DNA from 2 places in the Marinobacter panjinensis genome. Region 2 is predicted to be linked to the other one. Evidence: predicted binding sites of a transcription regulator. Region 2 holds the regulator's gene; the other holds the start of a gene.
What was found. Region 2 encodes sigma-54, which starts transcription at its own class of promoters, with help from an activator protein. Its sites were predicted from a motif close to ANTGGCATNNANNTTGCTNT; they were not measured.

Region 1 (4,380 bases), 1.8 Mb from region 2:
GACTATGGGTCGGGAAATGTACTTCAATTTAGGTAACAACCAATGGCAACATTCAGCGAATACAAGGCTAACGAACAGATGGATACCGAGGCCGCCAAGGTTCGCCGCGATGACCTTGCCGATCTGCTTCGCCGTCAGAAGGCTATCGAGGAGAAGGTGAGAAAAAGCGGCAAGCTGCGCCGTTTCGGCACCGATGTCCGCCTGATGTTTTCCATGGTCGGTGACTATTGGCAGGGGAATTACCGGAACGTACCGTGGAAAAGCATTGCAGCCATCGCCGGGGCTCTTATCTATGTACTTAACCCCCTGGACCTGATTCCGGACCTGCTTCTGGGGATTGGCTTCCTGGACGACGCCGGTGTCGTGGCCGCTTGCCTGGCCTTCGTGGAATCGGACCTGCTTCGTTACGCTGCCTGGTCGGAGCAATCCGAGCAGGGGCCCACCACAATAGTGCAAGACCACCAATAACGCACAATATCAGGGCGCCGGCGACCACGATTCTTCCGCCGGGCGCACTTATATCGGGCGGAAATTTCCCCTAATCTGTTACCCTTCCTGGCATTGCATCAAAACGGAACACTCCTTGCTTGTTGTGCACGCTATCAATGCACAACCAGGAGCAACCAACCCGTGGATATCACGAGTGCAGTACATACTCTGACCGAAAGCGCCAACACCCTCTTCATTCTTATCGGTGCCATTATGGTACTGGCCATGCACGCCGGCTTCGCCTTCCTGGAAGTGGGTACCGTGCGCCACAAGAACCAGGTAAATGCCCTGGTGAAGATCATGACGGATTTCGGCATCTCCGCCGTTGCCTATTTCTTTATCGGTTACTACATCGCCTATGGCAGCCACTTCATGGCCAGCGCCACAGAGCTGACAGCCGCCAACGGCTACGACCTGGTCAAGTTCTTCTTCCTGATGACCTTCGCCGCTGCCATACCCGCCATTGTTTCCGGCGGCATTGCCGAGCGCGCAAAATTTTACCCGATGCTGATCGCCTCCGGGCTGATTGTGGCGTTCGTGTATCCCTTCTTTGAAGGCATGATCTGGAACGGCAATTACGGCTTCCAGGCCTGGCTGGAGAACCAGTTTGGTGCAGCATTCCACGACTTTGCCGGCTCCGTTGTCGTGCACGCTGTCGGTGGCTGGATTGCCCTGGCTGCGGTATTGCTGTTAGGAGCGCGCAACGGACGCTATCGCAACGGCCGGGTGGTGGCCTTTGCGCCCTCCAATATTCCCTTCCTCGCCCTCGGCGCCTGGATTCTTACCGTGGGCTGGTTCGGCTTTAACGTGATGTCGGCCCAGACCCTGGATGGCATCAGCGGCCTGGTGGCGGTAAACAGCCTGATGGCCATGGTCGGTGGCGTGCTGATAGCCATGCTGGTGGGCCGTAAGGACCCGGGTTTTATCCACAACGGGCCGCTCGCCGGCCTGGTGGCCGTATGCGCCGGCTCGGACCTGATGCACCCGGTTGGTGCACTGATCACCGGGGGTATTGCCGGTGCGATCTTCGTCTACATGTTTGAATGGGCCCAGGACAAAATCGAACGCCTGGACGACGTACTGGGTGTCTGGCCCCTGCACGGTGTTTGTGGTGTCTGGGGTGCTGTTGCAGCCGGCATCTTCGGCCAGGAAGCCTTTGGTGGCCTGGGTGGCGTCAGCCTGATGTCCCAGATCATTGGCGCGGTTGCCGGCGTTGTCGTGGCCTTTGTCGGCGGCCTGATCGTCTACGGCATCGTCAGCGCCATCTCCGGGCTGCGCCTGACCGATGAAGAAGAATTCAACGGTGCAGACGTCAGCATTCACCGCATTGGTGCGACATCGCTGGAATAAGCCCTGGCTGTCAGCCGCCATAGGGGCGGCTGACAGTATCTTTTATTGACACATTCTCCCTCCTGGCCTTTTCTTAAATAGCCCGCCCTGGCCAAAACCGCACTTCCGGCGCCAGAGTGGCCTGGCTTTTGCTATTCCTTTTTTGAATGGGAACGGCTGGATACCGACTCTTCACATCCGGTGGAGGGCGTGTTCAGGAGAGGGTCATGGTTATGCTGATACAAACCCCACCCGAGGGTATTTACGACGAGCTGTTCGACGAAGATAACCGGGTACGGCCCAGTTGCCGGATGCTGGAAGACTGGCTGATCAAGTCCGACGAGGACCTGCTCGCCGAGAAACGCCGCGAGGCGGACGTGCTTTTCCAGCGCCTGGGCATCACCTTTAACGTGTATGGCGAAGACCAGGGCGCCGACCGCCTGATCCCCTTTGACCTGATTCCCCGCGTGATTTCTGCCACCGACTGGCAGCGGATGCAGGCCGGGCTAAGACAGCGGGTTCAGGCCCTGAACCGCTTCCTGTTCGACATCTACCACGATTTCGACATTATCCGCGCCGGGGTCATCAACGCTGAACAGGTGTTTGCCAACCCCCAGTACCAGCCCGGCATGCAGAACCTGAAACTGCCCAGGAACCTCTATTCCCACATCGCCGGCATAGACCTGATCCGCCATAACGACGGTGATTTCTATGTGCTGGAAGACAACCTGCGCTGCCCCAGTGGTGTGTCCTACATGCTGGAAAACCGCCGCATGATGATGCGACTGTTTCCGGAGTTGTTTGCCCAGGCGCCGGTTGCGCCGGTGGAGCACTACCCGGCACTGCTCGGGGAAACGCTTCGCGCCGCCTCCCTCAAGCCTAACCCCACGGTAGTGGTGCTCACCCCCGGGCGTTTTAACAGCGCCTACTTCGAGCACGCCTTCCTGGCACGCCAGATGGGCATCGAACTGGTAGAAGGCGCCGATCTGTTCATTCGCCAAAACAAGGTCTACATGAAGACCACCATCGGCCCCCAGCAGGTGGACGTGATTTACCGACGGATTGACGATGATTTCCTCGACCCCCTGGCCGGTAATCCCGACTCCATGCTCGGCGTGCCAGGCCTGTATGCGGCCTACCGCAGCGGTAACGTGGTTTTGGCCAATGCCATGGGCACCGGCGTGGCAGACGACAAGTCCATCTACCCCTACGTGCCGGACATGATCCGCTTCTACCTGGGGGAAGAACCCATCCTGAAGAACGTACCCACCTGGCAGTGCCGCAAACCCAAGGACCTGCAGTACGTGCTGGACAACCTTCCCGATCTGGTGGTCAAGGAAACCCAGGGCGCGGGCGGCTACGGCATGCTGATTGGCCCCAGGGCCAGCAAGAAGGAACTCAGCCACTTCCGCAGCCTGCTGAAAGCCCGGCCTGAAAACTACATCGCCCAGCCCACCCTGAGCCTGTCCACTTGTCCCACTTTTGTGGATGAAGGCGTGGCACCCCGACACCTGGACCTGCGGCCCTTTGTGCTCTCAGGCAAAAAGGTACAGATGGTGCCCGGTGGCCTGACGCGGGTGGCACTGAAAGCTGGATCACTGGTGGTGAACTCGTCCCAGGGCGGCGGCACCAAAGACACCTGGGTACTGGAGGGCGACGAATGCTGAGCCGCGCCGCATCAAGTCTGTTCTGGATGGCCCGCTATCTGGAGCGGGCCGAAACCCAGGCCCGTTTACTGGACGTCAGCCTGACCATGGCACTGATTGACGTGCCGGAAGACCGTGAGGAGCAGCTATCCGTGCCTCTGCTGGTTACTGGCACCCGGGAGGTGTTCGACGAACTGTACAACGACATCACGCCCCAGAACCTGATCGATTTCCTGGTTCTGGACGACCGCCATCCTGCCAGCGTGTTCAGCGTTATACGCAGCGCCCGGGACAACGCCTTGCACATTCGGGGTAATCTCTCAGCGGACGTGTGGGAGAGCATCAATCTGGCCTGGATGGAACTGAAGGAGCTGCGCCACAAGGGCGTCTCCGAGTCCAACGCTAGCCGGGTGTTCGACTGGACCCGGGAACGCTCCCACGTGTTCCGGGGTGCTGCCTACGGCACCCTGTTGCGTAACGATGCCTTCCACTTTCTGCGTCTGGGTACCTTTATCGAACGGGCCGACACCACCGCAAGGGTTCTGGATATCCGCCATCACATGGCCACCAAATCCCTTGAAGGCCACCCCACGCAATCGTTCTTCGAGTGGACCGCCCTGCTGCACTCACTGGCCGCCTTCGAGGCCTACCAGCATACCTACGGCCACAACATCGAGCCCATGAACGTGGCAGAACTGCTGATTCTCAAACCGGATGTACCGCGCTCGCTGCGGGCGTGCCTGCAGGAAATTGCGAGCCTGCTGGAGCAGATCCAGAGTGGTGATGCCCGCCGGGCCAGGCGCCTTGCCTCCAGCCTGTATGCCAACATCCACTATGGCGACCGGGAATACATTGAAGAGCGAGGCCTGCACGAATATCTGACCGACTTCCTGGAACGCATCCAGCGCATTTCCGG
Region 2 (4,380 bases):
ATGCTGACAGCGCACGACTGGATGACGGCCAGGGTATCGCAACCTATACCGGCGACGTGGAAATGACCCAGGGCCAGACCAACCTGACCGCCGACAAGGTTGTACTTTACCGGGACGAGAGCGGTGTCAGCCGCATTGAAGCAACCGGCCAGCCAGCTCATTACCGGCAGCCAGCAACGGAAGGACAGGGAGAAACAGATGCCCGCGCCCTGACGATCACCTGGTCAGCCGCCGAAAACCGGGTCACCTTCGAACGTGAGGCGGTTATTGAGCAGGACGGTAACCTGTTCCGCGGGGATGTTATCCACTACGACAGTGCCGAACGCGTTGTTACCGCCGAAGGCGCTGCTGACGCGGGCGAAGGCAGTGGCCGTGTGGAGATGGTCATACAACCCCGCAACAGAACCAGCAACTCTCCCAGCAACCCCGACAGACAGGATACCGATGGCAGTTCTCAGAGCCAGTAACCTGGCAAAAAGCTACAAGCAGAAGAAAGTTGTCATCGACGTTTCCCTGCAGATCCGCAGCGGTGAAATTGTCGGCCTCCTGGGCCCCAACGGCGCCGGCAAGACCACCTGCTTTTACATGATTGTAGGGCTGGTTCCCGCCGACAATGGCCGGATCACCATCGACAACCAGGACATCACGCCACTACCAATGCATGGCAGGGCCCGCAAGGGTATCGGCTATCTGCCCCAGGAAGCGTCGGTGTTCCGCAAACTGACCGTACGTGACAACATCATGGCCATTCTGGAGACCCGCCGCGAACTTAACCGCAGCCAACGGGATGCCAAGCTGGAAGAGTTGCTGGAAGAGTTTCATATCACCCACATCCGCGACAGCCCCGGTATGGCGCTGTCGGGTGGTGAGCGCCGGAGAGTGGAAATCGCCCGGGCCCTGGCAATGGAGCCGGCATTTATTCTTCTGGATGAACCCTTTGCGGGGGTAGACCCGATCTCGGTGAGCGACATCAAGCACATTATCCGCCACCTGCGGGACAAGGGCATTGGCGTGCTGATCACCGACCACAACGTGAGGGAAACACTCGACATCTGTGAGAACGCCTATATAGTCAGCGGAGGCCATATCATCGCATCCGGCAACTCGGAAGCCATTCTTGCCAACCAGCAGGTCAAGGAAGTGTATCTAGGCAATGAATTTCGCCTGTAGTACACTCGGCAAAGAACTTGCTTGGCACGGCAAGTTGCCAGCATACAAAGAGTTTTTATGCAACCCCAACTCCCCGGAAAGGCCGAGAGCGACCGAGTGACGGATCCTGAACTATGGTTATGAAAGCCTCATTACAGTTAAAGCTGGGTCAAAGCCTGACCATGACGCCCCAGCTGCAACAGGCTATCAGGCTACTGCAGCTCTCCACCCTCGACCTCCAGCAGGAAATCCAGCAGGCGCTGGAATCCAACCCCATGCTGGAAACCTCGGAAGACGACGATAACCAGAATCCGGAATCCACGGAAAACGAGAACGACACCGCCGCCGAAGCCTCATCGACAGAAGAGTCAAACACCGCCTCCGAATCGTCTTCAGACTGGGATGAATCCGAAAACGGGCCTGACTGGTCGTCAGAGACCGACAGTCCCGACACCATCCCCGATGACCTTCCGGTCGACACAGCCTGGGACGACATCTACCAGTCGGCACCCGCGTCATCGGCCCGTAACGACGATGAAAACGACAACGATTTTGAAACTCGCAACTCGCCTACGGAAACCCTGCACGATCACCTGGAGTGGCAACTGAACCTGACGCCCCTGAGCGAACGGGACCAGGCCATCGCCCACGCGCTGATGGATGCGGTTGATAATCACGGATACCTTACCTCTCCGCTGGAAGAAATCCATTCGGGGATGATGGACGAGTCTGATGAAGACCCGCTTGAAATGGATGAGGTGGAAGCCGTACTTCACCGGTTGCAGCATTTCGATCCGCCTGGTGTCTTCGCCCGGAATCTTCAGGAATGTCTGCTGATCCAGTTGAACCAGCTGCCACCGGATACCCCGTGGCTCGCCCAGGCACGGCTGGTGATCACCCACTACATTAACCTGCTGGGCAATCGTGATTACGCACAACTGCTGCGCCGCAGCCGCCTGAAGGAAGATCAGTTGCGGGACGTTCTGGCCCTCATTACCGGGCTGAATCCGCGCCCGGGCGATACCCTCGACCAGGCCGAACCAGACTACGTCATCCCGGACGTGATCGTGCGCAAGCACAACGAACGCTGGCGGGTAGAGCTGAATCCGGAAATTGCACCGCGCATTCGTGTCAATGCCAGCTATGCTTCACTTATAAAGCGTGCGGACAGCAGTGCCGACAACACTTACCTGCGAGACCAGCTGCAGGAAGCGAAATGGTTTATCAAGAGCCTGCAAAGCCGTAACGAGACTCTGCTCAAGGTAGCCACGCGAATTGTCGAGCACCAGCAAGGATTCCTGGATCATGGCGAGGAATACATGAAGCCACTGATCCTGTCGGACATTGCCCAGGCGGTGGAAATGCATGAGTCGACCATTTCCAGGGTGACCACCCAGAAATACATGCACACGCCGCGTGGCATATTTGAACTCAAGTATTTTTTCTCCAGCCATGTCAGCACTGACGAGGGCGGAGAATGTTCCTCTACGGCAATCCGGGCGATGATCAAGAAACTGATTGCAACGGAAACCCCGAAAAAGCCATTGAGCGACAGTAAAATTGCAGCCATGCTAGGAGAACAGGGTATCAAGGTAGCGAGACGAACCGTGGCCAAGTACCGTGAGGCAATGCACATTCCTCCGTCCAACGAAAGAAAGCGACTGGTGTAGTAGTAAACATCCGATAACAGGAGAAGCCTATGCAACTCAATATTTCAGGCCATCACGTAGAATTGACTCCCGCACTGAAAGATTATGTAACAGGCAAGTTTGACAAGCTTGAGCGTCACTTTGACCACATCAGCAACTGCCAGGTCACCCTTGAGGTGGAAAAAGTGCGCCAGATGGCGGAAGCTACGCTACACGTGATAGGTGGTGAGATTCACGCAAAGGCCGAAAACAGCGATATGTATGCCGCCATTGATGCTCTGGTGGACAAGCTGGACAGGCAGATCCTTAAGCACAAGGAAAAGAACGTTGACCGGATGCACGGAAACGGAGCCCGCTAGGGCGACCTGTTTGGTGCATAACAGTTAATCGAGCTGCGGCGCCGGCTTCGTTACAAAAGCTGCCGCAGCCTTTTTTTACGGAACTGCAGTCGATTCATGACCGACACATCCCTGACTATCGAGAACATACTCGCGCCGGAGCTGGCCCTTTGCAGGATGCCCGCCTCCAGCAAGAAGCGGGTTATGGAAACCATTGCGGAGCAGATCCAGCAACATGATCCGTCGCTCAGTGATACCGCGATATTCAACAACCTCGTTGCCCGGGAGCGACTGGGGAGCACGGGTATTGGCCAGGGTATCGCCATTCCCCACTGTCGCCTGGAAGGGCTCGATCACGTTGTGGGGGTATTGCTGACCCTGGAAGAAGGCGTGGCCTTCGATGCCATCGACAACCAGCCGGTAGACCTGGTGTTTGCCCTGATTGTTCCCAAGGAAGCGACCAGTGAACACCTTGAACTGCTGAGCCAGCTGGCCGAAAAGTTCAATGTACGGGCATTCTGCGATCAACTCCGCCAATGTACCGATGCGGACTCTCTCTATCGCCGGATGACGGCCGAAGGAAACTGAGCCGCTCCGGATTCGAGGTGAATGGGTTATGAAACTGATCATCGTCAGCGGCCGGTCAGGCTCCGGTAAAAGTACCGCCCTGCACGTGCTGGAGGACCTGGGTTTCTATTGCATCGACAACCTGCCCATCGGGTTGCTCTTCCCCCTGACGCGGGAAGCCACCACCCAGAGCTCACCGGGCCGGCTGGGCAAGATGGCGGTGAGCATCGACGCACGCAATCTGTCCGGCGAGCTCAGTAACTTTGAAGACATCTACCGCAGCCTGCAGGATACCGGCGTGACCATCGAGGTCATTTACCTGGACGCCGATGAACAGTCCCTGCTCCAGCGATTTCACGCCACACGGCGCAAGCATCCTCTGAGCGACGACAGGACCTCACTGCGCGAAGCCATCGGCAACGAGAAAAAGCTGCTGGAACCCCTGTCGAAACTGGCCGACCTTTATATCGATACCACCGGGCTGTCCATGTACGAACTGAGGGACATGGTCAAGCAGCGGGTGGCCGGGCGACGTGAGCAGGAACTGGCGCTATTGTTCCAGTCTTTCGGCTTCAAGCACGGGGTGCCGCTGGACTCGGATTATGTGTTCGATGTCCGCTGTTTGCCCAATCCCTACTGGGACACCAGCCTGCGAAAATTCGTAGGCACCGACCAGC

Region 1: a site for sigma-54 is predicted at 1,955-1,974, ahead of FDP08_RS14295 (circularly permuted type 2 ATP-grasp protein). Genes of this name have one in related genera too.

The regions. Positions count from the first base shown of each region.
Region 1 covers NZ_SZYH01000001.1:3,123,203-3,127,582, reverse strand. Annotated here, with positions in the region: gene FDP08_RS14305 (YkvA family protein) at 43-468, shown strand; gene FDP08_RS14300 (ammonium transporter) at 631-1,839, shown strand; gene FDP08_RS14295 (circularly permuted type 2 ATP-grasp protein) at 2,052-3,485, shown strand; gene FDP08_RS14290 (alpha-E domain-containing protein) at 3,479-4,380, shown strand, end outside.
Region 2 covers NZ_SZYH01000001.1:1,362,509-1,366,888, forward strand. Annotated here, with positions in the region: gene lptA (lipopolysaccharide transport periplasmic protein LptA) at 1-467, shown strand, start outside; gene lptB (LPS export ABC transporter ATP-binding protein) at 445-1,170, shown strand; gene FDP08_RS06160 (RNA polymerase factor sigma-54) at 1,290-2,819, shown strand; gene hpf (ribosome hibernation promoting factor) at 2,849-3,157, shown strand; gene ptsN (PTS IIA-like nitrogen regulatory protein PtsN) at 3,254-3,724, shown strand; gene rapZ (RNase adapter RapZ) at 3,753-4,380, shown strand, end outside.